2 linked regions of the Plantactinospora soyae genome follow. The protein of the gene in region 2 interacts with the protein of the main gene of each other region in a pairwise test. Links are inferred from orthologs where the notes say so. Each region holds a gene or a part of one and is shown on either strand. Other genes may lie near its edges. The genes, in order: rpe and eno.

Region 1 (14,790 bases), 4.5 Mb from region 2 along the record:
CCGATCTCTGCCGGTCGCGCTCACGACCGCTACCGTTCTTCTCGCAGCCCTCGCCGGCTGCGCCCCGCAGAACCAACCCCCGCCGGGTCCGGCCCCGGCCGCCTGCACCAAGGCGGACATGAAAACCAGGACACCGGGCAAGTTGACCATCGGCACCGACGATCCCGCGTACGAGCCGTGGTTCAGCGAGAATCTGCCGGCCAACGGCAAGGGCTTCGAGTCGGCGGTGGCGTACGAGGTGGCGAAACAGCTCGGGTACGCCCGGGTCGACGTGGAGTGGACGCGGGTCAAGTTTGACAACGCGATCGCCCCGGGGCCGAAGGAGTTCGACTTCGACATCAACCAGTTCTCCATCACCGACGATCGCAAGGTGGCGGTCGACTTCTCCTCGCCGTACTACCTGGTCCGGCAGGCCGTCGTGGCGGCCAAGGGCTCGAAGATCACCGGCAGGTCGACCCTCGCCGACCTGAAGAACGCCAAGCTCGGCGCCCAGGTCGGCACCACCAGCTACCAGGCGATCACCGACCTGATCAAGCCGACCGTCAAGCCCCAGGTCTACAACAGCAACGACGACGCGAAGAAGGCCCTGCAGAACCGTCAGCTCGACGGCATCGTGGTGGACCTGCCCACCGCCTTCTACATCACCTCGGCAGAGATCAAGGACGCCACCATCGTCGGCCAACTGCCCCAGGTGGGACTGCCGGAGACCTTCGGCCTGCTGCTCGACAAGGACTCTCCGCTGACCGGCTGCGTCAGCAACGCCGTCAACGCGCTGCGGGAAAGTGGCAAACTCGCCGAGCTGGAGAAGACCTGGCTCGCCGAGGTGGCGGGCGCCCCCGAGCTCACGTGAGGCTGGCCGACCACCAACCGTCCACGATCGCCCGGGAGCGGGCCGCCTACCGGAAGCGGCAGACGGTCCGCTCGGTGCTGATCGCCGCGACCTCGACCGGGGTGCTCGGCACCCTGCTCGTGGTGTCGGTGACCGGTGCGCCGGGCTGGGAACGGGTGCAACAGTCCTTCCTCGATCCCCGGATCGCCCGCGACGCCCTGCCCGACGTGCTCACCGGACTGTGGCTCAACGTCCAACTGCTCGTGTTCTGCGCCCTCGGCGCGCTCGCCCTCGGGCTGCTGCTGGCGGTGCTGCGTACCCTGCGGGGCCCGGTCTTCTTCCCGGTCCGGGCGCTGGCCACCGGCTACACGTACACGTTCCGCGGGCTGCCCGTGATCATCGTGTTGTACGTGCTCACCCTCGGCGTACCCGGCCTGCGCCTGGAGGGCATGCCGTCGGTGCTGGTACTCGGCGGGATCGCCCTGGTCCTCACCTTCGGCGCGTACCTGGCCGAGGTCTTCCGGGCCGGCATCGAGTCGGTGCACGCCAGCCAGCTCGCCGCCGCCCGCTCGCTCGGCCTGACCTACCCGCAGACGATGCGGTACGTGGTGCTGCCCCAGGCGGTACGCCGGGTCGCCCCACCCCTGCTCAACGACATCGTCGCGCTCCAGAAGGACGTCGGTCTGGTCTCCCTCGCCGGTCCGATCGACGCGGTACGGGCGGCCCAGATAGCCACCGCCGAGAGCTTCAACTACACGCCGTACATTGTCGCGGGGGTGCTCTTCGTGCTGCTCGCCATTCCACTGATCGCGGTCACCGACTGGGTGACGTTGCGCGCCGCCCGCCGCCAGGCGGCACGATGACCGCACCGGAGCCGCCGACGCCCGGACCAGGCGATCACGAACCACCGGTGGCCGTGCCGAGCCGTCCCGTACTGAGTTGCCGCTCGCTGCGCAAGGTGTTCGGCGGGCACGTCGTACTCGACGATCTCGACCTCGACGTGGCCGAGCACGAGGTGGTCGCGTTGATCGGCGCCTCCGGGTCGGGCAAGTCCACCCTGCTGCGCTGCGTCAACCTGCTGGAGGACCTCGACGACGGCACCATCCACCTGGACGGCGAGCACATCACCGACCCACGGGTCTCCCCCGACCTGGTACGCCGGCGGATCGGCATCGTCTTCCAGGCGTACAACCTGTTTCCGCACCTCAGTGTGCTGGACAACATCACGCTGGCGCCCCGGCGGGTGTACCGGCGGGACCGGGCCGAGGCCGAGTCGCAGGCCCGGGAGCTGCTCGCCCGGGTGGGACTGGCCGAGAAGTCCGAGGACTATCCCGACCGGCTCTCCGGCGGCCAGCAGCAGCGGGTGGCGATCGTCCGGGCGCTGGTCAACTCACCCCGGTTGATCCTGCTCGACGAGGTGACCTCGGCGCTCGACCCGGAGCTGGTCGGCGAGGTGCTGACCATGATCCGGGATCTGAAGGCGGACGGCATGACCATGGTGCTGGCCACCCACGAGATGGGGTTCGCCCGCGAGGTGGCCGACCGGATCTGCTTCCTCGACGGTGGACGGGTGATCGAGGAAGGGCCACCCGAACAGGTGCTGGGCGAGCCGACCCAGCCCCGTACCCGGCAGTTCCTGCGCCGGATCATCGAGGCCGGCCGGCTTCAGGCGCCCACCGGCTGAGTACCGACGCCGCCGGCATCCACCGCCGCACCAGGCGACCTAACGGTGATGCTCACCCAGCCAGCGCCGCTGCTCCTCCGTCTCCGGCACCGGCAATCCCCTGGCCCCGCCGATGACGTCCCAGATCCGATCGACCGGAACGTCCAGCCGCGACAGCAACGCGGCGACGAGCAGAGACGACCGGCCGATGCTCGCCCGACAGTGCACCGCGAGGTGCCGTCCCCGGGCGAGGTCGCCGGCCAGCACGTCGATCAGCGGACGAATCGCGGCATGTTCCGGGACTCCCCGGTCGATGACGGGATAGGCGTGGAAGTCGAGACCGGCGCGGACAGCGGCGGTATCCTCGCCGGTCAACCCCAACTCGTCGCGTTCCGCCGAGGTCAGCAGGCAGACCAGGACGTCCACCCCGGCACGGCGTAGCCCGGCCATCTCGTCGTCCAGCCAGTCATCCCCGCGCGGACGCGCCACGATGCTCAGCCGCACCGGCGACGGCGCCGGGATCGGATAGACGGTGGGCCGCAGCCACATCGGGCTCTCTCCTGTCGCTCGTTGATCATCGATGGGCGGGCGGCCGGGTCAGCGCCGGACCGGTGACGTCCGGCGGCCGAGTTTGGGAGGTAACGTGCCTCCGTGACCGAGACGGATCGCGAACTCCTGCGTGCCACATTCGGCGAGGACGCCGACCTCTACGACCACGCGCGCCCTGGCTATCCGGACCAGTTGTTCGACGATCTGGTCCTACTCGCTGGTCTGAGCCCGCAGTCCCGGGTGCTGGAAATCGGCTGCGGCACCGGCCAGGCCACCCGACCACTGGCCCGGCTCGGTTGCACCATCATCGCGGTGGAACTCAGCCCCGAGCTGGCAGCCGTGGCCCGACGCAACCTCCAGGAATTCCCGAACGTGACCGTCGAGGTGTCCCCTTTCGAGCGGTGGACACCACCGACCACCCCGTTCGACCTGGTATTTTCGGCGACCGCGTTCCACTGGATCGATCCGGATATCCGCGTCGACAAAGCGGCGGACGTGCTCCTTCCAGGCGGAACTCTTGCCGTGGTGCACAGCGAACACGTCGCTGGCGGCACGGAGAACTTCTTCGCAGACATGCAAGCGTGCTACGAGACCTTCGACCCCAGGACTCCACCCGGACTGCGCGCGACACCGGCCGCGGACATTCCCGACGACCCGACCGAGTTCGAGCGCTCTACACGCTTCGGGCCGGCGCGATTCCGCCGCTACGAGTGGGAGCAGGGCTACACCACCAGCGAATACCGCGACCTGCTGATGACCTACTCCGGCCACCGTACGCTGCCTCAACCGGCACGCGACGGTCTCCTCGCCTGCATCGCCAACCTGATCGACCGCGACCACCGCGGCCAGATCAGCAAGCGGTACCTGACCCGGCTGGCCATGGTTCACAAGGCAACCTGAGACCGACCATTCCCCCGTTCGCCAACCAGGGACCGCACTGCGATCACCAGAGCGGACGGCGGCGGTCCCACCGCATCAGCGGCAGGACCGCCGTCGATCGGCGCGGCGGTCGGTTACGGCCGGCTGGCGATGTCGCGGATCGCCACGGCCGCCTCCAGCGCGGCGGTGGTGGCGGCCCAGCCCTTGTCCTCGGCCGAGTCGGCCAGGCCGGCCCGGTCCCGGGCCTGCTCCAGGTTGTTGACCGTGAGCACGCCGTGCGCGACCGGCGTCGCCGTGTCCAGCGCGACCCGGGTCAGCCCCTCGGTCACCGACTGGCACACGTAGTCGAAGTGCGCCGTGGCGCCCTTGATCACCACGCCGAGCGCCACCACCGCGTCGCACCGCCGGGCCAGCGCCTGTGCCACCACCGGCAGTTCCACCGAACCGGCGACCCGGACCACCAGCACGTCGTTCACGCCGCACGCCTTCGCCGCGTTCACCGCACGGTCCAGCATGTGGTCGGTGAGTTCCCCGTGCCAGCGGGCGGCCACCACCCCGACGGTCAACCCGGACGCATCCACCGTGGACGATCCCGGCTCTCCGAACCCCGCCATCGTCAGGCCAACCTTTCCGTCGTCTTCACCAGTTCCACCGGTTCGACCGGGTCGAGCGCCTGGACCGGTTCGAGCGGCTCGTCCAACTCGCTGAGCAGGTGGCCCATCCGGTCCCGCTTGGTCCGCAGGTATTGCAGGTTCTCCGGGGTCGCGCCGACCGGCATCGCCTCCCGGCCGACCACGGTCAGTCCGTAGCCCTCCAGGCCGGCCCGCTTGGCCGGATTGTTGGTCAGCAGCCGCATCGATCGGACACCGAGGTCGTACAGGATCTGCGCGCCGGTGCCGTAGTCCCGCGCGTCGGCGGGCAGCCCGAGGTCCAGGTTCGCATCGACGGTGTCCCGGCCGAGGTCCTGCAACTGGTACGCCTGAAGCTTGTGCACCAGCCCAATGCCCCGCCCCTCGTGTCCCCGCATGTAGAGGACCACGCCCCGGCCCTCGGCGGCGACCCGGGCGAGGGCGGCGTTCAACTGTGGGCCGCAGTCGCAGCGCAGCGAGCCGAACACGTCCCCGGTCAGGCACTCCGAGTGCACCCGGACCAGTACGTCCTGACCGTCGCCGATCTCGCCGTAGACCAGGGCGATGTGCTCGGTCGCGTCGTACTCGACGCGGTAGCCGACGGCCCGGAACAGTCCGACCTTCAGTGGCAGCCGGGCCTCGGCCTCCCGCCGCACCTGCTGCTCGGTACGTCGCCGGTACGCGATCAGGTCCGCGATGGTGATCAGGGTGAGTCCGTGGTCGGCGGAGAACTTCTCCAGATCGGGCAGACGCATCATGGTGCCGTCGTCGTTGACCAGCTCACAGAGCACCCCGGCCGGCCGGAGTCCGGCGAGCCGGGCGAGGTCGACGGCAGCCTCGGTGTGGCCGGGGCGCCGCAGCACCCCACCGGGCTTGGCCCTCAGCGGTACGACGTGTCCGGGCCGGCTCAGGTCGGTCGGGTCGGTGGCCGGGTCGGCGAGCAGCCGGATGGTGTGCGCCCGGTCCGCCGCCGAGATACCGGTGCTGACCCCCTCGCGTGCGTCCACCGTCACGGTGTACGCGGTACCCCGCTTGTCCTGGTTGGTGTGGTACATCGGCGGCAGCTCGAGCCGGTCGCAGTCCTCTTCGGTCAGCGGCGCGCAGATGTAGCCGGAGGTGTAGCGGACCATGAACGCCAACAGCTCGGGAGTGGCCAGATCGGCGGCGAAGATCAGGTCGCCCTCGTTCTCCCGGTCGGCGTCGTCCACCACCACCACCGGGCGACCGGCCGCGATGTCGGCCACCGCCTGTTCGATGGTGCCGAAGTCGGTTGTCATGCCACGGCCTCCAGTCCACCGACCGGCAGTCGCCCGCCGGTCGTCAACAGTCGTTCGACGTACTTGGCCAGCACGTCCACCTCCAGGTTCACCGGTTCGCCGATCCCCTTGCGCCCCAGCGTGGTGGCCGCGAGCGTGGTCGGGATCAGCCCGACCGAGAACAGCCCGTCGGCCAGCGCGGCGACGGTCAGCGACACCCCGTCGACGGTGATCGACCCCTTCTCCACCACGTACCGGGCGAGCGCGGCGGGCAGCGTGAACGTGACCGTCTCCCACTGCTCGGCCGGCTCCCGGCGGACGATCTCGGCGACGCCGTCGACGTGCCCCTGTACCAGGTGCCCGCCCAGCCGGCTGCCGAGCGTCGCGGCCCGCTCCAGGTTGACCGGGTCGCCGGGACGCAGCGCCCCGAGCGACGTCCGGCGGAAGGTCTCGCCCATCACGTCGGCGGTGAAGACGCCGTCGTCGGATTCCACGACCGTCAGGCAGACCCCGTTGACGGAGATCGAGTCGCCGTGCCGGGCGTCCGAGGTGACCAGCGGGCCACGGATCGCGACCAGCGCCGAGTCCCCACCCGTCTCGACCCGCCGGACCAGCTCGCCCAGCTCCTCCACGATGCCGGTGAACATCTGTTCAGCCCTCCGTTTTCCGAGGAAACGCGGTGACCCGCAGATCGGGGCCGACCGGTGTGAAATCCGTGAACTCCAGGTCGATAACCTCGGAGATGGTCCGGGGGCCGGCGTCGGCCAGGGCCGCCGGGCCGGCACCGAGCAGCTTGGGCGCCAGGTAGCCGACCACCTTGTCCACCAGGCCGGCGGCCAGGAACGCACCGGCCAGGGTGGGACCGCCCTCCAGCAGCGCCGCCCGTACCCCGCGCCGGTAGAGCTCCGCGAGCAACCGGGGCAGGTCGACCCGCCCGTCCGGGCCGGTGCCGACCTCCGCCGAGGTCGCGATCCAGGTCCGCGCGGCACCGTCGCGGACCCTGGCGTCGACCGGGGTACGGCCGTCGCTGTCCACCACCACCCGCAGCGGCTGCCGGATGGCCAGGGTGCCGTTGCGCAGGTTCCGGGCGGTCAGTCTCGGATCGTCGGCCAGCACCGTGCCGACCCCGGCGATCACCGCGTCGACGGTGCCGCGCAACGCGTGCACGTCGATCCGGGCCGCCTCGGAGGTGATCCACATGCTGGTGCCGTCGGCCGCCGCGATCCGCCCGTCCAGGGTCGCCGCGTACTTCCAGATCAGGTACGGCCGGCCGCGCCGTACCGCGGTCAGCCAGGCCAGGTTGCCGGCCTCCGCCTCGGCGGCCCGGACCCCGATCTCGACCTCGACACCGGCGGCGCGCAGCGTCTCGACGCCACCGGACGCGACCGGGTTCGGATCGGGCACGCCGAGCACCACTCGGCGGACCCCGGCCCGGATCAGCGCACCGCTGCACGGGCCGGTACGCCCGACGTGGTCGCACGGCTCCAGGGTGACCACCGCGGTGCCGCCCCGAGCCCGCTCACCGGCCTGGGCCAGTGCGACGATCTCGGCGTGCGGTCCGCCGGCGTACGCGTGGAAGCCCTCGCCGACGACCTCGCCCCTCGGGTCCAGCAGCACGCAGCCGACCAGTGGATTGGGACTCGTCGTGCCCATACCGCGGGCCGCCAGCGCGATCGCGCGGCGCATCGCCTCGTCGGTGGAGACGCTCCCCATGCCGATCCTCCGCCCTCTTCCTCGCTCGTCCTTCGCAGACGCGCGGGCGGGGCGGGAGCGGTACCGGCCGGATGGCCGGGCGAGCGGAGGCGGAACACGGGGACGGCAGAGCCGACCCCGGCGGGCCCGCACGGTCGGCAGGCAGCTGCCGGCCGTCAGGCCTGTCCGTCCCGCGCGCTGTCTCCCATCCGGACTGTCTGAGCGTGGGCGTTGCCCGCACTCAACCGTCGGCCCTGGGTTCTCACCAGGTCCACCGGGCGGCTCTGAGCCGTCCGGGTCGCGGGCTTACCAGGCTTTCGCCCGGATCACCGCCGGTTCGGAATTTCACCGAGTCCCGCCAGCGCGTGGTGGGTACCGTCGAGTGTTGCACGGATCCGAGGGTCGAGTGCCAGTGAGGCGACCCACCTCACAGCGGAGTGACCGCGGTCACCCCGATCATCCTCCGGGGCGGCGCCGGTCCATCGCGACGTACGACCCGGGCTGGCTCTTGGCCACCGTCTTCATCTCCGAGGCCGCCGCGATCACTTCGAGCGGGTCGGTGAACCGCCGCTCCGGCACCGACAGGGACACCCCGATGGAGAGGGTGACCAGGTGGGCGCGTTGGACGTTGCCCCGGCGGTCCTTCAACTCGACGTAGCCGCGCTTGGCGTCCTCGGGGTCGTACAGCTCGTCGGCGGTCTTCTCGAAGTCGACCACGGCCCGCTCGGTCAGTGGCCGGACCTGTTCGGGAGCGCAGACGATCACGAAGTCGTCGCCGCCGATGTGCCCGAGGAAGGCCGGGGGCAGCCCGACCGAGACCACCGCGCGGTGCAGGCTGCGGGCCAGGGCGCTGATGAACTCGTCGCCCCGGACGAAGCCGTACCGGTCGTTGACGCTCTTGAACCGGTCGATGTCGATGTAGCCGACCCCGTAGTCGACGCCGCTGCGTACCCGGTCGCCGATCTCGCGCCGGATCCGGGTGTTGCCGGGCAGCCCGGTGAGCGGGGAGACCTCGCGGAACTCCTTGTTGCGCCGCAGGGTCGAGCTGACCCGGGCGATGAGTTCGGCGGTGTCGAAGGGCTTCACCAGGTAGTCGTCCGCGCCCGCGGTGAGGCCGTGCACCTTGTCCACGGTCAGGCCCTTGGCGGTCAGCATGATCACCGGCAGGGCGGAGGTCATCGGGTTGGCCCGAAGCCGTCGGGTCAGCTCCAGCCCGTCGACCCGGGGCATCCGCAGATCGACCACGGCCAGATCCGGACGCCGCCGCTCGATCAGCTCCAGCGCCTCCTGGCCGTCTCCGGCCTGCATGACCTCGAAACCGTGCAGGCGCAGGTTGAACGCGACGAACCGGACGATGTCCTCGTCGTCGTCCACCACCAGGATCAGGTCGGGCCGCTCCTCGACCCCGTCGACGCTCATGCCCGCACTCCGCTTCGCTTCGTGCGGTCGTGAGGCTCCCCGGCACTGAACCAGCCGATTCGCTCGCGGCGCTCGCTCATGCCCGCACTGAACTGGCCAATTCGCTCGCGGCGATCGCTCATGCCCGTGGCACGGCGCGTTGGGCGAGCTGTCGCAGCTGCGTCACCGCCGTGGCCGGATCCGCCGCCGCATAGACGGCGGTGCCCGCGACGAACGCGTCCGCGCCGGCCACCGCCGCCTGCTCGATGGTGTCGGCCGCGATGCCGCCGTCCACCTCGATCCGCAGCTCGAGGTGGCCCGCGTCGGCGTGCCGGCGGGCGGCACGGACCTTGTCGAGCAGCTCGGGGATGAACCGTTGCCCTCCGAAGCCCGCCTTGATAGTCATGATCAGCAATGTATCGAAGCTGGGCAACAGGTCAAGGTACGGTTCGATCGGAGTGTCCCGGTCGATCGCCAACCCGGCCTTGGCCCCGGCCGAGCGCAGGTCCTTGGCCAGCGAGACCGGGTTGTCGCACGCCTCGGCATGGAAGGTCACGTTGTACGCCCCCGCGTCGGCGTAGCTCGGCGCCCAGCGTCGCGGATCCTCGATCATCAGGTGTACGTCGAACGGCAGCGCGGTCACGGCCAGCAGGCTCTGCACCACCGGCAGCCCGATGGTCAGGTTGGGCACGAAGTGGTTGTCCATCACATCGACGTGCAGCCAGTCCGCCGTCGACTCCACCGCGTGGACCTCCTCGGCGAGCCGGGCGAAGTCTGCGGCGAGAATACTGGGCGCAACGATCGGCGCTGGTACGGTCACCGCGCCAGTGTACGAATGCCGGTCACCCCGACCGTCGCCGGATACGGATCCGGTCACCCTCCGGTCAGATTCACCCTCCCACCAGCTCAGATCGGGTCCACGCCCGACTCCGACCAGATCCACGCCGGATCCGACCCGCCCCACACCGGATCCGAGTTGGATTCACGCCCGGCTCGGAGTTGGATTCACGCCCGGCTCGGAGTTCCTTCGGCGAAGAACCTGTCCGGGGTGATCGGCAGGTCGCGTACCCGCACTCCGGTGGCGTGGTGGACGGCGTTGGCGATCGCCGCGGCCGTACCCACGATGCCGAGCTCGCCGATGCCCTTCGAGCCCATCGGGTTGACGTACGGGTCGTCCTCCTCGACGAAGTGCACCTCGACCGAGCCGACGTCGGCGTTCGTGGCGATGTGGTACCCGGCGAGATCGTGGTTGACCACGTGCCCGAACCGCGGATCGACGACGGCCCGCTCGTGCAGCGCCATCGACAGCCCCATGCTCATTCCGCCGAGCAGTTGGGACCGGCCGGTCTTCGGATTGATGATCCGCCCGGCGGCGAACACGCCGAGCAGTCGGGGCACCCGGACCTCACCGGTCTCCGCGCAGACCCGGACCTGCGCGAACTGGGCGCCGAAGGCGTACATGGCGAAGCTGTCCCCGTGCGGATTGGCCGGCATGTCGGCGCTGACCTCGATCCCCTCGGCCGGGACCACCCCGGCGTACCCGTCGGCGAGCCGGGCCCGCAGCCGCCGTGCCGCCTCGACCACCGCGCAGCCCCACGAGGTCATCCCCGAGGAGCCGCCGGCCGCCATCGCCGGTGGCAGGAGGGTGTCGCCGATCCGCAGCTCGATCCGCCCGACCGGGACGTCGAGCGCGTCGGCGGCGATCTGGGTCAGCGTCGTCCAGGTGCCGGTACCCAGGTCGGCGGCGCCGATCGACACCGCGTACCGGCCGTCCGGGCCGAGCCGGATCATGGCCGACGATCCGGGCAGCCGGTAGACCGGGTACATCGAGGCGGCGACCCCGGTGCCGACCAGCCACCCCCCGCTGTGACGGGCCCGGGGCGTCGGATCCCGCCCGTCCCAGCCGAACCGGCGGGCGCCCTCACGCAGGCAGGCCACCAGGTTGCGGCTGGAGAACGGGAGGCCCCGCTCCGGATCCTCGGCGGGCTCGTTGGCGATCCGGAACTCGACCGGGTCCCGTCCGCAGGCGATCGACATCTCGTCCATCGCCGACTCGAGGGCGTACATCCCGGGGGTCTTGCCCGGCGCCCGCATGATCGTCGGAACCGGTACGTCGAGCGCGACCATCCGGTGCGTGGTGCCCAGGGTGGCCGCCGCGTACATCACCCGGGTCGATGAGGCGGTCTGCTCGGCGAACTCCTTGATCCGCGAGGTCTGCTGCACCACGTCGTGGGCGACGGCGACGAGTCGCCCGTCGGCATCGGCACCGAGCCGGATCCGCTGGATGGTCGGGGTGCGGTAGCCGACCTGGCTGAACATCTGCTGCCGGGTCAGCGCGAGCTTCACCGGCCGACCGGGGACGGCCATCGCGGCCAGCACCGCGAGCGCGACGTCCGGATGGGCGTGCAGCTTGCCGCCGAACCCGCCGCCGACGTGCGGCGAGATCACCCGGATCCGCTCCGGGGCGAGCCCGAACAGGGTGGCGATCGAGTCGCGCAGCCGGTGCACGCCCTGGCTGGCGACATAGAGGGTGAGCTGGCCGTCGTCCCAGACCGCGATCGTCGAGTGCGGCTCGATCTGATTGTGCTGGTATCTGGGCGTCGTGTAGGTGGCGTCGAGGCGTACCGCCGCAGTCGAGAGCGCCCGCTCCGGGTCGCCCCGCACACTGTCGGTGGCGAACCCGCCGTTGAGCACCTCCGGGGCGTACCGGTCGGGGTGGTCGGCCCGTAGCTCGACGTCGTGCGGCCGGGCCTGGTAGTCCAACCGGACCAGGTCGGCGGCTCGGCGGGCGATCTCCGAGGTCTCCGCAACGACGCCACCGACGAACTGCCCCCGGTACCGCACCTCGGCGTCCTGGAGGATCGCCACCTCCAGGTCCTCGGTCGAGGCGACCCGGGGCGCGTCCTGGTGGGTGAGCACCGCCAGCACCCCCGGCTCGGCCAGCGCGGCCGTGGTGTCGACCCCGACGATCCGACCCACGGCGATCGTCGCCTGCACGGGGTGCAGATAGGCGGGCCGCTCCACGCGATGCTCGAAGGCGTACCGGGCGGTGCCGGTGACCTTCTCCGGCCCGTCGAACCGGTCCAGCGGGGTGCCGATGGCCCGAGCCGGCGTCGTCATCCGTCCAACCTAGATGCAAGGAAGGGCCCCTTCTTATCGTTTTCTGTAGAAGAAGGGCCCCTTCCTAACCAATCAGGGGGTCAGCCGCGGCGGAGCATCGCCAGGAACATCGCGTCGGTGCCGTGCCGGTGTGGCCAGAGCTGGACCGTCGGGCCGTCGCCGAGGCCGGGCATCTCCGCCGGCAGCAGCGGGCGGGCGTCGACGAAGTCCACCGGTACGCCGGAGCGCCGGGCCGCCTCGCCGACCGAGACGTGCGTCTCCACCACGTGCGGCGAGCAGGTCACGTAGCCGACCACGCCACCGGGACGGACCGCCCGCAGCGCGGCGCCGAGCAGTTCCCGCTGCAACCGGGTCAGCGCCGGCAGGTCGGAGGGCTGGCGGCGCCAGCGCGACTCCGGTCGCCGCCGCAGCGAGCCGAGCCCGGTGCACGGCGCGTCGACCAGTACCCGGTCGAAGGAGTCCGCCGGCAGGTCCGGATCGCTGCCGACGGTGCGGCCGTCGGTGGTCAGCACGGTGACCGGCAGGCCCCGGACCGCCTGGGACACCAGCCGGGCCCGGTGCTCGGCGATCTCCACCGCGGTCAGCGTCGCGCCCCGCTGCGCGGCCAGCGCGCCCAGCAGGCCGGCCTTGCCACCCGGCCCGGCGCAGAGGTCGAGCCAGCGCTCGTCCGTGCCGTCCAGCTCGGCGTTGACCAGTGCGGCGGCCACGAGTTGGGAACCCTCGTCCTGGACGTGCGCCCGGCCGTCGGCCAGCACGGCCAGCTCGCCGGGGGCACCGCCGGGCAGATAGACCGCGTACGGCGAGAAGGCGCCCGGCGCGCCACCGACCTCGTCGGCGACCTCGGCCGCGTCCGCCCGACCGGGCCGGACGCACAGGTGCACCGAGGGCCGGTGGTTGTCCTCGATCAGCAGTCGGGTGGTCTCCCCCAGGTCCCCGCCGAGCGCCTCGGAGAACGCCCGTACGATCCACGGCGGATGGCTGTAGGTGAGCGCCAGGTTCCCGACCGGGTCGGCGTCGGCCGCCGGCGCCAGCTCCGCGATCCAGGTGTCGGCATCCTTCCCGGACACCTCCCGCAGCACGGCGTTGGCGAACCCGGTCGCGCCCGGGGCCACCGAACGGACCAGGTCGACGGTCGAGGAGACCGCAGCGTGCGCCGGTACCCGGGTGTAGAGCAACTGGTAGGCGCCGAGTCGCAACGCGTCCCTCGGCTGCGGGTCGATCCGCGCGACGTCCCGGCCGGCGGCGGCGGTCAGGATCGCGTCCAGGGTGCCCCGCAACCGCAGCGTGCCGTAGGTCAGCTCGGTGGCGAAGGCCGCGTCCCGGCCGTGCAGCCGCCGCTCCCGCAGGATTTCGGGCAGAACCAGATTCGCGTAGGCGTCGTCGCGGTGCACCGCCTCGATCGCCTCGTACGCCACCTGCCGGGGCAGATCCACCGGTGGATGCTCCCGTCGCGGCGGCCGTCCGGCGCGCTCCCGGTCGGCACCACCCGGACCGCCACGGCTCCGGTCCGGCCGGCCCCGGTCGGCACCGCCCTGCCCGGCCCGCCGGTCCCGGTCCGGGCGACCCCGGTCGGCACCGCCCTGGCCACCACTGCGACCCCGGTCTGCGCCGGCCGGTGCCCCGCTGCTCCGGTCGACGCCGCTCTGGCCGGCACGATCCCGGTCGACCCACCCTCGGTCGGCTCCGGCCCGCTCGGTGCCCTCGATCTGCCCGCTACGCTCGCTCACTCGAACTGCTCCCCACCCGCTACCCGGACCCCGCGAGCCCAGTCCGGTGCCGGCATGGCCCGTTTGCCTGCCGCTCGTACCTCGCCCAACGCCACCGGTCCGGTGGCCGTACCCGCCAGCACCCTGCCCCGCTCGACCAGAAGTTCGCCCGGCTTAAGATCCGGACCTTCGGGAAGCGGCTGAACCGGCCCGAGTTTGACCCGGGCATCACGGAACCCCGTCCAGGCGCCCGGCGCCGGGGTGGCGGCCCGGATCCGGCGGTCCACGGCGAAGGCCGGCTCCGCCCAGCGGACCCGTCCGTCGTCGACGGTCAGCTTCGGCGCCAGCGACACCCCCTCGGCGGGCTGCGCCACCGCCCGCGCGGTCCCCGCGTCGATCGCGTCCAGCACCGCGACCAGCAGGCCGGCGCCGGATATGGCCAACCGCTCCAACAGGTCGCCCGAGGTGTCGGACGGCCGGATCTCCTCGGTCAGGGTGCCGAAGACCGGACCGGTGTCCAGTCCGGCCTCCAGTTGGAAGACGCTGGCGCCGGTCAACTCGTCGCCGTGCAGCACCGCGTGCTGTACGGGTGCGGCGCCGCGCCAGGCCGGCAACAGCGAGAAGTGCAGGTTGACCCAGCCGTGGGCCGGGATCTCCAACGCCACCGGCGGCACCAGCGCGCCGTAGGCGACCACCGGTACGCAGTCCGGGGCGAGTTCGCGCAACCGGTCGAGGAACTCCGGCTCCCGGGGCCGGGCCGGGGTCAGCACCTCGATGCCGCGCTCGTCGGCCCAGGCGCCCACCGGTGACCGGGCCAGCCCTCGGCCCCGCCCGGCGGGGGCGTCCGGCCGGGTCACCACGGCGAGCAGTTCGTGCGACGACGCGGCGAGGGCATCCAGCGCGGGCAGGGCGACGGCCGGCGTACCGGCGAAGATCAGACGCACCGGGCCGTCACCGACCCAGACCGAAGGGATTGCCGGAACGCTCCGAGCCGAACCCGAGGCGGCTGGCCAGGGCCTGACGCCGGCCGATCGGGGCATCGTGCGGGCTGGTCTTGACCACCGGCGGC
Region 2 (14,949 bases):
CGGTGCGGTCGGACGCACCTGGAACGGGGCACCCTGCGGGCAGTACGGGTACGGCTGCCGCATCGGGTCGACATAGTCCGGACCGGGCTGCAACCGCTGCTGCGCCTCCTCACACCACGGGTTGCCGAGCCGGATCGGCTCACCGTTCTGGTCGAAGAGCCGTACGTCCGTCAGCAGTCGGCCCTCGCTGTCGTAGACGTAGACGTCCTGCACCCCGGAGTACTGGTCGGTGTAGACCGGCGAGTAGCCGTTGTAGCCGTCGGTGGCCCGGCCGTCGGCCTCGAAGAATCCGACCAGGCCGAAGCAGACCAGCAGCACCGTGCCGAGGTGCAGGATCCAGCGGGGTCGCTGACCCAACCGGTCGGTACGCCGGCCGAGCCAGATCGACCCGGTGACGGTCACCGCCAGCAGCAGGATCGCGGCCAGGCCGCTGCCGCCGAGCCGGGGCAGCAGGCCGAACGGGGCACCGGTCAGCAGCACGGTGATCAGCATGGCGGCCAGGTAGCCCCGGAGCACCCACCAGGCGGGGCGCAGCAGGAGGAGGTACTCGCTGAGCCGCTCGTACCCGATCGGTGGACCGAGCCGCGAGTCCATAGTGCGCAACCGGTCGCGGCCCTTGCGTACGGCATCTGCGATCCGCCGATCCAGGTTGACGGCGCTGGCCGGCGCGGCCACCCCGGCGGCGGTACGCAGCTCGACCGCGTACAGCTGGGGCGGGCCGAGTCGCTCGACCAGCGAGCCTCCCCCCTCGGCGGCCACCTCGGCCAGGTGTTCCGAAAGGTCTTCGAGGAGTTCGTCGCGGACCGCCGGCGACAGGTCACCGAGCGCCTCACGGACCTGGTGCACGTACCGGGCGATCTCCTGCTCGGTCACGACGGTCGTGCCCCCGCTCTGCTCGGTCATGCCGCCACTCCCTCGTCGAGCAGCTTCTCCATCGTGTCGGCGAACGAGCGCCACACCTTGCCCGACCGGACGAGCTGGTCACGTCCGGCCGCGTTCAGCGCGTAGTACTTGCGGTGCGGCCCCGATTCGCTGGGTACGACGTACGTGGTCAGCAGGCCGCCCTGGAAGAGCCGGCGCAGGGTGCCGTAGACCGAGGCGTCACCGATCTCCTCGAGGCCGGCGGCGCGCAGGCGGCGCATGATGTCGTAGCCGTAGCCGTCCTCGTCCTTCAACACGGCGAGGACCGCGAGGTCCAGCACACCTTTGAGCAACTGGGTGGTGTCCACTCGGCGATACTACTGTTTAATCCGTAGTACCGTCAACAATGCACTAGCGTGGCGCACCGGGGTTACGGTGGCGCCGTGCCTGCCGAGACCGACGTACTGCGCTGCCTCACCGCGGCGACCGGGCTGTACCGGGGCCGGGGTGACGGCCCCGAGGGCGGCCCGTTCCTGGCCCGGATGGCGGTGAGCACCGGCCTGAACGGGCGTGCCGCCATTTTGGACTACGAGGCGACCACCGACCGGGACGGCCTGCGGCACGTCGAGCACAGCGTGCTGCTGCTGGGCGGCGGCGGCCGGCTCGAACTGCACGTCGCCAGCCTCGAACTGCCCGGGATGGTGCGCTTCACCCAGCAGACTCCCGGGCACTTCACCGCGTACGAGGGTCCGCTGGTGGCCCGGATCGTGCTGCGTACGCCCCGGCCCGGGGAGATCAGTTACGCCTGGTGGTGGTCCCGGGACGAGGGCGAGCCCCGGGAGCAGTCCCGGGCCGACCTGCGCCGCAGCGGCTGAGCCGGGGTCCCCCGTCAGCCGGGACGGGGCGACGAACCGCCGGTCTGGTTCGGCGGTCCGTCCCGGCGTTGGTCAAACAGCCCGGACGGGGGTTGCCAGGCGGGTGAGGTGCCGCTCGACGTCGAGCCGTTCGGGCACGTTCATCCTGCGGAAGATGGCGAGTGCCCGCTCCCAGTGTCGGCGCGCCTCGATCGGGTCGTGCGGTTCCATCTGGGCGGCGATTCCGACCAGTGCCCGTCCCTGCTCGTACGGGTGACTGATCCGGGTGGCCAACGTCAACGCATCGCGGTGGAACTGCACGGCCTCCACGGAACGTCCCTGGGCGGCGAGGGTCAGACCGATGCCGTTGAGAGCGGCCGCCTCGCTGTACGGCTCGCCGTGATGTTCTGCGGCGGTCAGCGCCAGTTGGTGGTGCCTGCGGGCGTCGTCCAGCTGTCGCAGCCCGCAGAGTGCCGCTCCCAACTCGTTGAGCGCGAACGATATCCCGAATCGGTTTCCCGTCCGTTCCCTGAGGCGCAGCGAGGCCCTCAGGTAGCGCACCGCTAGATGGTGCTGGCCGAGGCGTGACCTGACCGCGCCGATGTTGGCGAGGGCCAGGGCGACGTTGAACGTGCTCCCGGCAAGGTGTGCCATGAACAGGTGTTGCCGGTGTATCCGGAGGGCTTCCTCGTATCGCCCGAGAAACATCAGTGACAGGCCGACGCTGGGTAGGGCAGGCAGCACGTCCTGGCCTGACGATCGACGGTCGTGCAGAGAGCGCTGGTGGAGGTCGACCGAGTCGGTCAGTTTGCCGAGGTGCCAGTAGACGATCGCCAGATTCGACCTGCTGATGTTCGCTCCGTGCCGGTCGCCGATCCTCTCCCGCACCTCGATCGCCGTTTCCAGGTCCCGCTGTGCCTGCTGGCAGTCGCCGCTGCGGATATGGGAATACGCACGGTAGTTGTACATCGTTCCGATCGCCGCCTCGTCGTCCAACTGACGCGCCGCCTCAAGCCCGTAGCGGTGGGTGTCGAGGATGTCGTCGTTGTACCCGCGAACGAAATAGAAGCGCCAGGCCACCCGAGCCAGCCGCCACGCCTGGTGCGGATGACCGTTCTCCGCCGCCAGGCGGACCAGGGCACGCAGGGTCTCCCGCTCCACATCCGGCCATTCCAGGTCCGCCCTCAGCAGGGACAGCAGATCCGGACGCAGTGGTTGATCGAGACCGAGTGTCGCCGCCATCGATGACGTCTCCATCGCCCGGGTCGCGGCGAGGCAGGCGTGCAGGTAGTAGTCGAGGATCCGGCCGATCGCCGACCGGCACTCGCTTGGCTCGTCCGTGGACGTCGCGAGTTCGCGTGCGTAGTCGCGGACCAGATCATGGAGCCGGAACCGGCCGGCGACCGGTTCCTCCACCAGATGATGGTTGACCAGGGCCGCCACAGCGGTTTCCGCATCTGACAGCGGCACGTCCGCCAAGGCGGCTGCGGTGTCCAGACCGAAGTGCTCTCCCGGATGCAGGCCGAGCAACCGGAACATCCGGCGTACCGGTTCGTGGAGCGGCTCGTACGAGAGGCTGAAGGCGCTGGCGACGGTATGGTCCTCCGCGGATAGTTCGCTGAGTACCGGGGTAGCCCGGTCGAGCCGTTGGGCCAGGTCCACCACTCGCCAACCGGGTCGGTGGGCGAGGCGGGCGCCCACGAGACGGATCGCCAGCGGAAGATAGCCGCAACGACGTACCACCACGGCTGCCGCCTCCGGCTCGGCGCCGACCCGATCCCGGCCGGCGACCCTCGCCAGCAGCTCGATCGCCTCGTTCCGATCGAGGACCGGTAACGACGTCGGCGGGGCATCGCCGCTGGCGAGCAGTCGTCGGCGGCTGGTCACCAGCACGAGCGTGCCGGGTGCCGCCGGAAGCAGCGGGGCCAACTGTTCACTGCTGCCCGCGTTGTCGAGCACGAGCACCGTCCGCCGGGCGGCGAGTTCCGATCGCCACAGCGCGATCCGGTGGTCGGGTTCGGTCGGGATCCGGCCGGCGGGCACGCCGAGCTGCCGCAGCAGGGTGACCAGCGCCGTCGCCGGATCCACCTGACCGCCCGCGCTGTGTCCCTGCAGGTCGACGAAGAGCTGCGCGTCGGGATAGCGGTCGGCGAGCTGGGTGGCTACCTGTACGGCCAACGCGGTCTTACCGATTCCGGCCATCCCGTCGATCACCCGCACCACCGCAGCGCCGGCGTTCGCTCCCTCCACGGCGGCCACCAGCCCACGTACGGCCTCGGCCCGACCGGTGAAGTCGACGGCCGGCCGGGGCAGCCAACTGACTGGAAGCGCAGCCTGGTCGTCCTCGTCCCTTGGGAGAGCTGGCTTCCCGGGTCCGGATCCCGGCCGACCGGGCACCCGGGGCGCGATGACCGCCCACGGACGCTCCAGGGCGGGATCGCGGTTCAGTACCGCCTGATGGAGCTGACGTAACTCAGCACCGGGCTCGATGCCGAGCTGCTCGACCAGCACCGAACGGGCCGCACTGTAGGCGGCCAGGGCACCCGGCACGTCCCCTTCCCGGCACAGCGCCCGCATCAACAGCGCATGGCCCCGCTCCCGCAACGGATGAGCCAGCAGATGGTCCCGCAACAACGCCACGGCCAGCCCGGGCCGCCCGGTCGCGAGGCACAACTCAGCCCGCTGCTCAACCAGACCAAGCCGCATCTCCCGTACGGTCTCGGCCCGCGCCGACAACACCGGTCCCAGCGGCAGACCGGCCAGCATCTGCCCCCGCCACCGCTCCTCAGCCCGGCCCAGCAGCTCACCGGCCTCGGGGAAGTCCTCACCGGCGAGCGCCACAGCCGCCCGCTGACACTCCGCCACGAACCCGATCAGGTCCACAGCCTCCGACGGCAGCCGAAGCTCATACCCGGATCCACGTCGGACCAGCAGACCCCGCCCCGCTTCCACCCGATCGAACATCCGCCGCAGGTTGGCCGCATAACCCCGGGTATTCGCCACCGCGGACGTCGGTGGCCTCTGCGGCCACAACTCATCGATCAGCTCGTCCACCCCGACCAACCGACCCGGCCGCATCGCCAGCATCGCCAACACCACCTGCTGCTTGGGCGGGCCGAGCAGCAACGGCATCCCGTCGGCGATGATCTCCAGGGGACCAAGAAGCGAAACCTGGAACATTCAACCCCCGGTCAACAGGACAACGAATCCACCGCCACCGACACAGCCTATCGACCCTCTTGACAAGCCGTCAGCGCCCCGGATGTCCCCAGATCGTCTCAGGCGAGTTCGTCGATGCTGCAGCACACGGCCCCGGTACGGCGTCGTGCTGGCCCGGCGAGCAAAGGATCCTGGTTGGACTTCGACCCACACTGTTCGCACCCTTGCCGAAGCCGGTGATCATCTGATCGGGCTGCCGGATGCCGCCCGCGCAGGCGCCTCGAACCGTGACGGCTGTCCTCGATCAGAAATTAGCAATTCCGACGATATCGAAAATATATCGCAAACATATCGATCTCATGTTGGCTGCTCGAATAATCTTCCCCGCAGCTTCGGCCAATCAATCGGATTTGGGGGAACCAAAAATCGATTACTCCAGATAGTTGCAATTCATATTACAGAAAAGGCGATACGCGGAAGCAGGCGCAAGCTCCCATCCGCACGTCGACCCCACAGCTCCCACCGAGCTGCCATGTTGTTCCAGAAATTTGATCCGCACCCGACGTTCCAGAACTCTGCCTCTTCGCTTTTCTCGGCGCCAGTCTCACTTAAGAAGGAGTTTGATGTACCTGTTGATGCGTCTACCTGTGACCGCACGGCTGCTGACCCTGTCAGCTCTCACTGCGGGCACGGTTGCCGTTTCCGGCGCATTGTTCGTCGGTGTCGCCGCAGCGGCCCCGACGGATCCCATTGGCGATATCGATCCCTATGCGTCCATGGTCACCGAGGCGTCCTCGCAGCTCATGGAGGATCTCCTGGCGCTACAACCCGGATCGCAGAACGGGGGGATCTACGCCAACAAGGACGGCTACCACAACACCCGGGCGGGAAACGATACGGACGACTATTCCGTCCGGGACGTCGAGGACAAGGGTGGTCCAGCCGATAAAGCCGCAGCATACGACTGGACCTTCCCCGAGGCCCGAGGGTCGAGCCCCAACTACAGCAACATCGCCCGGTACTCCAATCGACTCCTCGCCTCCACCAGGGATCCGAACGACCCTCGCCTGGACGGATGGCGGGAATTTTTCGGCCAAGCCGACAACGACGGCGACGTGGAGGGCTGGGACTTCCGGTATGGCCGCGCGGCTTCATCTGACAACACGCACTTATGGCACATTCACCTTAGCGAGGACCGCGACAAGGTCACCAGGTTCGACAACAAGGAAGCACTGCTCAGTGTTCTTCGGGGGGAGACTACTCGAGAGTGGCGGAACAAGCCGGTCAGTCCGATTCTGGGGTACGACTCCGGGGCGTCGACCGTGCTGTACCGGTGGGGATCTACCGGTTCTTCGTTCAGTGGCCTGAGCACCGCGACGCACTCCTCTTTCGATCTGGACAACGTCGGTGACCGATTCGCCTCCGGTGACGTGAACGCAGACGGCAAGGACGACACCGTCATGGCCCACCAGAACCCCGACACCAGCTTCACGTTCAAGGTCTTCCTCAACGGAACCTCCACCCCGCAGAACTGGTACACCTCCGGCCCGATGAACCTCACCCCGGTCGGTAACCGACTCATCGTCGGCGACTTCAACGGCGACCGCAAACACGAGCCGATCCTCGCCTACGACTCCGGAACCGCAACCATCCTCTACCGCTGGTACTCCACCGGAGCATCATTCAGCAACCTCAGCACCGCCACCTACTCCTCCTTCGACCTCGACAACGTCGGCACAAGAATCGCCGCCGGCGACGTCAACGCAGACGGCAAAGACGACACCGTCATGGCCTACCAGAACACCGACACCAGCTTCACCTACAAAGTATTCCGCAGCGGCACCATCGCCCCGGAAAACTGGTACACCTCCGGCCCGATGAACCTCACCCCCGTCGGTAACCGACTCATCGTCGGCGACTTCAACGGCGACCGCAAACACGAGCCGATCCTCGCCTACGACTCCGGAACCGCAACCATCCTCTACCGCTGGTACTCCACCGGAGCATCATTCAGCAACCTCAGCACCGCCACCTACTCCTCCTTCGACCTCGACAACGTCGGCACCAGAATCGCCGCCGGCGACGTCAACGCAGACGGCAAAGACGACACCGTCATGGCCTACCAGAACACCGACACCAGCTTCACCTACAAAGTATTCCGCAGCGGCACCATCGCCCCGGAAAACTGGTACACCTCCGGCCCAATGAACCTCACCCCCGTCGGCGACCGACTAATCCTCGGCGCCTGGCTGTAACAACCACAAAGACACACCGACAACACAACCAGGTTCGGCCCCCACCACCCACAGGTGAGGGGCCGAACCCTTGTTACGCATCTCGACAGGATCGTCCGGCCGGACGGGATCGCCACGAGCCGGTGACACAGAGCAGGGACGCCGATCCGGTGATGGTCAAGGCGCGGCTGCCTTAGCCGGCCCGAAGTGGAAGGTGTGGCTGGCGGGGAGAGGTTCCGAGTGCCGGCGGTACTGTCGGGGCCATGGACCAACGTGACAGGGAGCCGGGAAGTCGGAGGCGACCGAAATGGCGCACGACCATGACTGCGGCCCTGGTCGCAGCGTCGGTGGTGGTCGGTGGTTGTGGCGGGGACCGCGACGAGCCGCGTACGGCCGAATCCGCCCCGGCTGCCACCGCGACGTCCCCCACTCACACGGCGACGCCGAGCACTGCCACTGCCGGCCCCGCCGCCACCCTCGCCGAACTGGCGCGGCAACCCTGCCGCGCCCTCGATCAGCAAGACAGCAGCAGACTCGGCATCATCATCGAAGGATCGGAGACGGACCTCGATGGCAAGTCCTGCCAATGGGGAGTCCTGGATGGACTGGTGGCCTTCACCCCGTACCCAACGGTTGACCAGACGACGGCCGCGGAGTTCCGGCACCTGAAACAGACCAAGATCGACGGTCGTCGGGCGGTCGCCGGCACCACTTCACGCGGGGGATGCACCACGCTCGTCGCGATCAGCGCCAAACAGTCGTTCCGGCTCATCGCAAGCCCGCTCGGCGAAGAGGCGGCCGGGTCGAAATCCTGTCCCCTCAACACCACCTTCGCGACAGCGATCCTCGCCCACCTGGGATGAGTTGACTGGAGGAGTCCTTGTCCGACGTCGAGGTCAGATACGGCGCGCCCGCGCCGAGAACGCCCGGCAACGACCGGGGATGGTCCCTCGACGAGGTACGCCGGGCCATCTACACCCTCTACCGACGGCTCTCCCCGGACACCGTCCACGAATTCTCGGCGAGCATCCCGGCCGAGGACGTCACCGTGCGGCGCGACGAGGACCTGATCTCCGGCACCCAACGGGTCGCCCATGCCCTGGTCGAGCACCTGCGCCTGCCCGACACCCGGATAACCGTCACCTTCACCCCGATGCCGCCCGGCCGGGCCGGTCGGGTGCTGCTAGGCACCGGACCGCAGTACTCCGTCGAGATCGACTCGACCTTCGTCGGTCGGCGCCGGGACATCGGCGCGGTCCTCGCGCACGAGGTGACGCACGTCTTCCTGGAGTACCACCACATGCGGTACGAGGACGAGATCCTGACCGACACCACCGCCGCCTACCTCGGCGTGGGCTGGCCGCTGCTCGACTCGCACCGCACCGCCGCCTACTACACCGAACGGCTCGGGTACCTCGGCTCACCCGCCTTCGGCTACGCCCTCGGCCGGCGGGCGGTCGCCTTCTCCGAGGACCCGCTGCCGTGGCTGACCAGTACGGACGCCCGGTCGGCGTACCGGAGTGGCTACGCCGTCGCCTACCAGGAGTGGACCCAGGCGCCGTTGGCGTCGGCCGATCCCGCCAGCCGGCGCCGGTACGACAAGGACCTGGCACAGGTACGCCGCCGGCTCGACCGTGGTGCCGCACGCCCGCACGCCGCCGCGAAGAGCGACCGGTACGCCTTCTCCGGCCGGTCACCGCTGCGGGTCACGTTCAACTGCCCGATCTGCAGCGTCCGGATCAGCCTGCCCGTCGCCAGTCGGGCCGAGATCTGCTGCCAGATGTGTGGAACCCTGCTCGACTGCGACACATAGGAGCAGCGGGTTCCCACCGTCGACGGATCAGCCGGAAGATGGAGCCATGCCACGTAGCGCACCCGACATCGACGTACCCGATCTTCGCGGCAAGCTCGCGGTCGTCACCGGAGCCAACAGCGGAATCGGGTTCGGTCTCAGTGGCCGGTTCGCCCGGGCGGGCGCGGAGGTCATCCTCGCGGTCCGTAACGAGCGGAAGGGCGCCGAGGCGATCGCCGAGATCCGTGCCCGGGTGCCCGACGCGGTCCTACACCTGCGGGAACTGGACCTCTCCTCGCTGGCCAGCGTGGCGGCGCTCGGCGCCGACCTGAACAGGGCCGGGCGGCCCGTCGACTTCCTGGCCAACAACGCCGGGATCATGGCCCCGCGTCGCCGGGCGGTCACCTCGGACGGGATCGAACTCCAGTTCGCCACCAACTATCTGGGGCACTTCGCCCTGACCGGCCACCTGCTGCCCCTGCTGCGGGCCGCCGGATCGGCCCGGGTGGTGTCGGTCAGCAGCCTCATGAGCCGCCTCGGACGGTTCGACTTCGACGACCTGCAGAGTGAACGTCGCTACCAGGGCGTGCTCGCGTACGGGGTCTCCAAGCTCGCCCAACTCGTCTTCGCCCGGGAACTCGACCGGCGCAGCGTGGCCGCCGGCTGGGGCATCCGCAGCAACGCCGCCCATCCCGGTGCGACCATCACGAATCTCCAGGTCACCGGACCCACCCACGGTGGACGGTCGGTACGGCTCAACCAGATCCGGAACCGGCTCCTCTACCTCGTGCCCGGGGTCTGGCAGGAGATCGACGCCGGCATCCTGCCCGCCCTCTACGCCGCCACCAGCCCCGACGCCGAGGGCGCCGGATTCTACGGTCCAGACGGGTTCGGCGAACTGCACGGCGGCCCGGCACCCGCGAAGGTTCCCGCCCGCGCGCTGGACGACGAGGCCGCGGCCCGGCTCTGGGAGGTCTCGGAGCGGCTCAGCGGCGTGACCTATCCGAAGGCGCACCAGCCGGCCTGAGTCGGGAAGGTGCGGACGGCACCGAACGGGGGTGTGCGTCCGCTGTGGCCACCCGTTGTTAGGCCGGCAGCAGGCTGTAGGCGATCCCGTCGAGGATGTCGTGCTCGCTGGCGATCACCGAGGACATCCCGGCCTGCCGCATGATGACCTGGAGCACCAGGGCCCCCGCGCCGATCACGTCGGCGCGGCCGGGGTGCATCACCGGGATGGTCAGTCGCTCGGCCGCCGACCGGGCCAGCAGGTCCGTGGTCACCTTCACCACATCGGCGTACGACACCCGGGCGTGATGGATCTGCTCGGGCCGGTACTCCGGCAGGCCCAGGGCGATCCCGGCGACCGTGGTGACCGATCCGGCCAGCCCGATCAGGGTGGCCGCCTCCCGTCCCGGCACCGCCGACAGTGCCCAGTCCACCACCGCCGTGATGTCGGCCTCGGCCGCCGCGACCTGCTCGGGCGTCGGCGGGTCGCCGGACAGGTGCCGCTCGGTCATCCGGACACAGCCGATGTCCACCGACACCGCCGCGTCAACCAGCGCCGTACCTCCGGTGGCCGGGCGGCGGCCGACGACGAACTCGGTCGACCCGCCACCGATGTCGACGACCAGGTACGGCTCCCGGACGTCGGCGTCCAGCCCGCGTACCGCCCCGGTGAAGGAGAGCCGGGCCTCCTCGTCGCCGGTCACCACCTCGGGCGCGACGCCGAGCGTGTCGAGCACCATCGCCCGGAACTCGTCGGCGTTCGACGCGTCCCGGGAGGCGGAGGTGGCGCACATCCGGACCTTCGTCACGCCCAGCGACTCGATCTCGGTCGCGTACCCGACCAGTGCCAGCCGGGTACGTTCGATCGCCTCCGGCGCCAGCCGGCCGGTCCGGTCGATGCCCTGGCCGAGCCGGACGATCTCCATCCGCCGGACCACGTCGACCAGTTCCGCCTGCGGCCCGGCGGACGCCTCGGGCAGGTCCGCCACGAGCAGCCGGATCGAGTTCGTGCCGCAGTCGATCGCGGCGACCCGCTTGGGAACCGTTTCCGTCGTCACGGACGCCAGACTACTGGCCCGGCCGAACCCGAAGGCCGGGTGTTAGGAAGGGGCCCTTCTTCGACAGAAAGCGATAGGAAGGGGCCCTTCCTTACAGGCGTAGGAGCATGCGGACGTTGCCGAGGGTGTTCGGCTTGACCCGTTCGAGGCCGAGGAACTCCGCGACCCCCTCGTCGTACGACCGGAGGAGCTGTTCGAAGACGGTCTGCGGGACCGGGGCACCGTCGATCTCGACGAACCCGAAGGAGGCGAAGAACCCGGTCTCGAAGGTGAGGCAGAAGACCCGGGAGACGCCCAGCTCACGGGCGGTCGCCAGCAGCTCCGTCACGATCCGCCAACCGATCTTGCGGCCCCGGTAGCCCGGGTGCACCGCCACGGTCCGGATCTCGGCCAGGTCCTCCCACATCACGTGCAGGGCCCCGCAGCCGACCACCGTCGCGTCGGTCGGGTCCACCGCGACCCAGAACTCCTGGACATCCTCGTAGAGCGTGACGGTCGCCTTGCTGAGCAGCCGGCGCTCGGGGCTGTAGGTGTCGATGAGTTCCCGGATCCCGCGTACGTCGGTCGTCCGGGCCCGCCGGACGACCAGCTCGGCCGGCACCGACTCCGGCACCCGCTCCGAACCCGACTCCCGTTCCGGACGGGTCATTCGGCCGGTTCCACGCAGGGGCCGGCGGCCCACCAGGGTTCGAGCAGTTCGAGCACCTCGTCACCGAAGGGGTTGACCCCGGGACCGGCGGCCAGCGCGTGCCCGAGGTGCACGTGCAGGCACTTCACCCGGCCCGGCATGCCACCGGCGGAGATCCCGTCGATCTCCGGCACCTGCCCGATCGCGTTCCGCCGGGCCAGGTAGTCCTGGTGCGCGGCCAGGTAGCGCTCGGCCAGTTCCGGGTCGGCGGCCAGCCGTTCGGCCATCTCCCGCATCACCCCGGCGGACTCCAGCCGGCTGCATCCGGCGACCGCCCGGGGACAGGTCAGGTAGAACAGCGTCGGGAAGGGCGTACCGTCGGCGAGCCGGGGGGTGGTCTCCACCACGTCCGGCAACCCGCACGGGCACCGGTGGGCCACCGCCCGGGTGCCACGCGGGGTACGCCCGAGCTGGGCGGCCACCGCGGCCAGGTCACCGGTGGTGGCCGGCTCCCGCACCGGTGCCGGCACCGCGTCGGCCGCCGCCCCCGTCCCGGGTACGTCGACCGCGTCGGGTCGGCTCACTGCCCGGCCCGTTCCGGCTCGTTCGCGGCCTGGATGCTCGACCAGAGGGTGTCGTACCAGGGATCCGGGGCGCGACCCTGCGTCGTCTCCGGAACGACACCGGCGTCCCGGGCGGCGCCCTCGCGATCGGTCAGCACCACGAGCGGCACCTCGCCGGGCAGCACCATGAAGAACCGCTCCCGTGCCTGGATCTTGACGTACTCCGGGTCGTCCCAGAGCGCGGCTTCCTGGGTCAGATCGCCGATCAGCTTCCGCTGCGCCTGCTGGGCCGCCTCAATCCGCGCGATGTCGGACTGCTGGTTGAGGTAGACCCGGACCGGATAGGTGTAGGCGAGGGCGAGCGCGACCAGGACTCCGGCCAGCACCGTCGCCCGCCCGGTGTACCGGCGGGGCTGCTGGGCGTAGGTGCGCTTGACCGTCCGGGCGGCACCGGTCCGCCGGGCCGCCCCGGGCCGGCTGCCCGACCGGGGTCCGTCCGCGCTCCGGCCGGCGCCAGTGGCCCGGGTGGAGCCGGACGCCCGGACACTTCCGGACGCCCGGACCGGGCCCTGTCTCGGTTCGGACCGGGCCCCCGGGTCGCGGGACGCGGCCCGGCCGGGCCGGGGCACCCCGGTCCGGCCGGTACGATCCGGCCGCCGGGCCGGGCCCTGGCCGCTCGGTGTACGGCGCTGCGTCATCGCCGTCGCACCTCCCCCCGAGGTTCTACGTCAGACCGAACGGTAACGCGGGAAGGCGCTGGTGCCGGCGTACCGCGCCGCGTCGGCCAGCTCCTCCTCGATCCGCAGCAGTTGGTTGTACTTCGCCACCCGGTCGGAGCGGGCCGGTGCCCCGGTCTTGATCTGGCCACAACCCATCGCGACCGCCAGGTCGGCGATGGTGGTGTCCTCGGTCTCGCCGGAGCGGTGGCTCATCATGCACTTGAAGCCGGCCCGGTGGGCCAGGTCGACCGCCTCGAAGGTCTCGGTCAGCGAGCCGATCTGGTTCACCTTGACCAGTACGGCGTTCGCGGACCGCTCCGCGATGCCCCGGGCGATCCGCTGGGGGTTGGTGACGAACAGGTCGTCGCCGACGATCTGGATCCGGTCGCCGATCGAGGCGGTCAGGTTCGCCCAGCCGGACCAGTCGTCCTCGGCCAGCGGGTCCTCGATGGACACGATCGGGTAGTCGTCGATCAGCTTGTGGTAGTAGGCGGTCATCTCGTCCGCCGACTTCGTGGCGCCCTCGAAGGTGTACGTGCCGTCGGAGAAGAACTCGGTGGCGGCCACGTCCATCGCGAAGACGATGTCGGTGCCGAGCCGGTAACCGGCCTTCTCGACCGCCTCGGCGATCAGGTCGAGCGCGGTGGAGTTGGTGGGCAGGTCGGGCGCGAAGCCGCCCTCGTCACCGAGCCCGGTGGCCAGGCCCTTCTTCTTCAGCACCGACTTGAGCGCGTGGTAGACCTCGGCACCGCAGCGCAGCGCCTCCCGGAACGAGGGCGCGCCGATCGGGGCGACCATGAACTCCTGCACGTCGACGTTGGAGTCGGCGTGCGCGCCACCGTTGAGGATGTTCATCATCGGTACCGGCAGCAGGTGCGCGTGCGGGCCGCCCAGGTAGCGGAAGAGGCTCAGCTCGGCGCTGCTCGCCGCCGCCTTGGCGACCGCCAGCGAGACCCCGAGGATGGCGTTGGCGCCGAGTTCCGACTTGGTGTCGGTGCCGTCGATGTCGAGCATCTTCTGGTCGATCAGCCGCTGCTCGCTGGCCTCGTAGCCGACCAACTGGTCGACGATCCGGTCCTCGATGTTGGCGACGGCCTTCTCGACGCCCTTGCCGTTGTAGCGGTCCTTATCACCGTCGCGCAGCTCGATCGCCTCGAAGGCTCCGGTGGACGCGCCGGACGGCACCGCGGCGCGGGCGACCGTACCGTCGTCCAGTCCGACCTCGACCTCGACGGTCGGGTTGCCGCGCGAGTCGAGAATCTCCCGAGCGACGATTCCCTCGATGGTGGCCACTGTCGTGCTCCTCAGTTGTCGATGTCGGTCCATCGGATGTCGATGGCGGTCCGGTCCGGGCCGCGACGGTGCGGCTGAGGCCTCCACGGCCAGCCTATCGGGCGGGTCCGGACCCCCGGGCGCCGCATGGCGGACCTGGACAACGTCCCGACGCCCCGCCGGATCATGTGTACCGGCACCGGTTCCGGCGGCGGGCCCGGGGTCCGGCTTCCGGCGGTTGGCCCGGCGACCAGCACGCACCGTGGTCGCGCGGCGCCTCGGGGGTCCGACATTTACGGATTTCCTTCGCAGTACGTGGGAACCGGTTTGCGAGACCTTGACCCGATCGACAAGGCTGTGGGCCATGCCGGTTGTGTCGATCTCACTCCGGGCACTCGCGGGGGCGATCATTTCCGTACTGACGATCTCCGGGTGCCAGACCCTGGACGGCGCCGGGCGCGTCATCAGCCGGGCCGATCTGGTCAACGATCTCGCCGCCCGGCTCGACCGGTCGAACGAGCTCACCTATTCGGCCGACTACCAGCTCCCGGGCGGCGAGAGCGCCTCGATCGTGCAGTCCCAGGACCCGTTGCGCGCCGCGTACACCTATCCGGGCGGCATGCTGACGGTCACCGCGGACGCCACCACCGCGTGCGACACCACCAGGAAGAAGCCGACCTGTACGGTCACCGCCCCGGCGGTGACGAACACCAAGCCGGCGATCGCCATCTTCACGGACATGAACAAGCGGGGTTTGGTCACCCCGCCGGTGGTGATCGGCCTGCTCACCGCCGCCGCCATCGA

What was found.
Region 1: the proteins of eno (region 2) and rpe interact in binary tests that used the Escherichia coli proteins (3 or more experiments, as listed by UniProt). The link is inferred for Plantactinospora soyae from one-to-one orthologs.

The regions. Positions count from the first base shown.
Region 1 is NZ_JADBEB010000001.1:5,164,787-5,179,576, reverse strand. Bases 7,876-10,641 are described here. They hold rpe (ribulose-phosphate 3-epimerase), read right to left. Parts: upstream 9,716-10,641; coding sequence 9,035-9,715; downstream 7,876-9,034. Other genes in these bases: H4W31_RS22950 (xanthine dehydrogenase family protein molybdopterin-binding subunit), read right to left, coding at 9,901-10,641; H4W31_RS22960 (GGDEF domain-containing response regulator), read right to left, coding at 7,954-8,916. In the rest of the region: H4W31_RS23005 (ABC transporter substrate-binding protein), read left to right, coding at 1-850; H4W31_RS23000 (amino acid ABC transporter permease), read left to right, coding at 853-1,692; H4W31_RS22995 (amino acid ABC transporter ATP-binding protein), read left to right, coding at 1,689-2,513; H4W31_RS22990 (protein-tyrosine phosphatase family protein), read right to left, coding at 2,553-3,041; H4W31_RS22985 (class I SAM-dependent methyltransferase), read left to right, coding at 3,234-3,941; ribH (6,7-dimethyl-8-ribityllumazine synthase), read right to left, coding at 4,055-4,534; H4W31_RS22975 (bifunctional 3,4-dihydroxy-2-butanone-4-phosphate synthase/GTP cyclohydrolase II), read right to left, coding at 4,537-5,826; H4W31_RS22970 (riboflavin synthase), read right to left, coding at 5,823-6,452; bifunctional diaminohydroxyphosphoribosylaminopyrimidine deaminase/5-amino-6-(5-phosphoribosylamino)uracil reductase RibD, read right to left, coding at 6,457-7,518; more of H4W31_RS22950, read right to left, coding at 10,642-12,015; H4W31_RS22945 (RsmB/NOP family class I SAM-dependent RNA methyltransferase), read right to left, coding at 12,096-13,742; H4W31_RS22940 (methionyl-tRNA formyltransferase), read right to left, coding at 13,739-14,665; def (peptide deformylase), read right to left, coding at 14,673-14,790. UniProt on the Escherichia coli protein: Catalyzes the reversible epimerization of D-ribulose 5-phosphate to D-xylulose 5-phosphate.
Region 2 is NZ_JADBEB010000001.1:646,438-661,386, forward strand. The notes cover bases 12,025-14,949. They hold eno (phosphopyruvate hydratase), read right to left. Parts: upstream 14,167-14,949; coding sequence 12,883-14,166; downstream 12,025-12,882. Other genes in these bases: H4W31_RS02885 (DUF501 domain-containing protein), read right to left, coding at 12,025-12,175; H4W31_RS02890 (FtsB family cell division protein), read right to left, coding at 12,172-12,852; H4W31_RS02900 (hypothetical protein), read left to right, coding at 14,510-14,949. Also shown: H4W31_RS02835 (HAAS signaling domain-containing protein), read right to left, coding at 1-903; H4W31_RS02840 (PadR family transcriptional regulator), read right to left, coding at 900-1,229; H4W31_RS02845 (hypothetical protein), read left to right, coding at 1,305-1,736; H4W31_RS02850 (AfsR/SARP family transcriptional regulator), read right to left, coding at 1,809-4,895; H4W31_RS02860 (DUF3558 family protein), read left to right, coding at 7,429-7,971; H4W31_RS02865 (hypothetical protein), read left to right, coding at 7,989-8,921; H4W31_RS02870 (SDR family oxidoreductase), read left to right, coding at 8,968-9,927; H4W31_RS02875 (Ppx/GppA phosphatase family protein), read right to left, coding at 9,986-10,963; H4W31_RS02880 (amino-acid N-acetyltransferase), read right to left, coding at 11,055-11,612; more of H4W31_RS02885, read right to left, coding at 11,609-12,024. UniProt on the Escherichia coli protein: Catalyzes the reversible conversion of 2-phosphoglycerate (2-PG) into phosphoenolpyruvate (PEP). It is essential for the degradation of carbohydrates via glycolysis.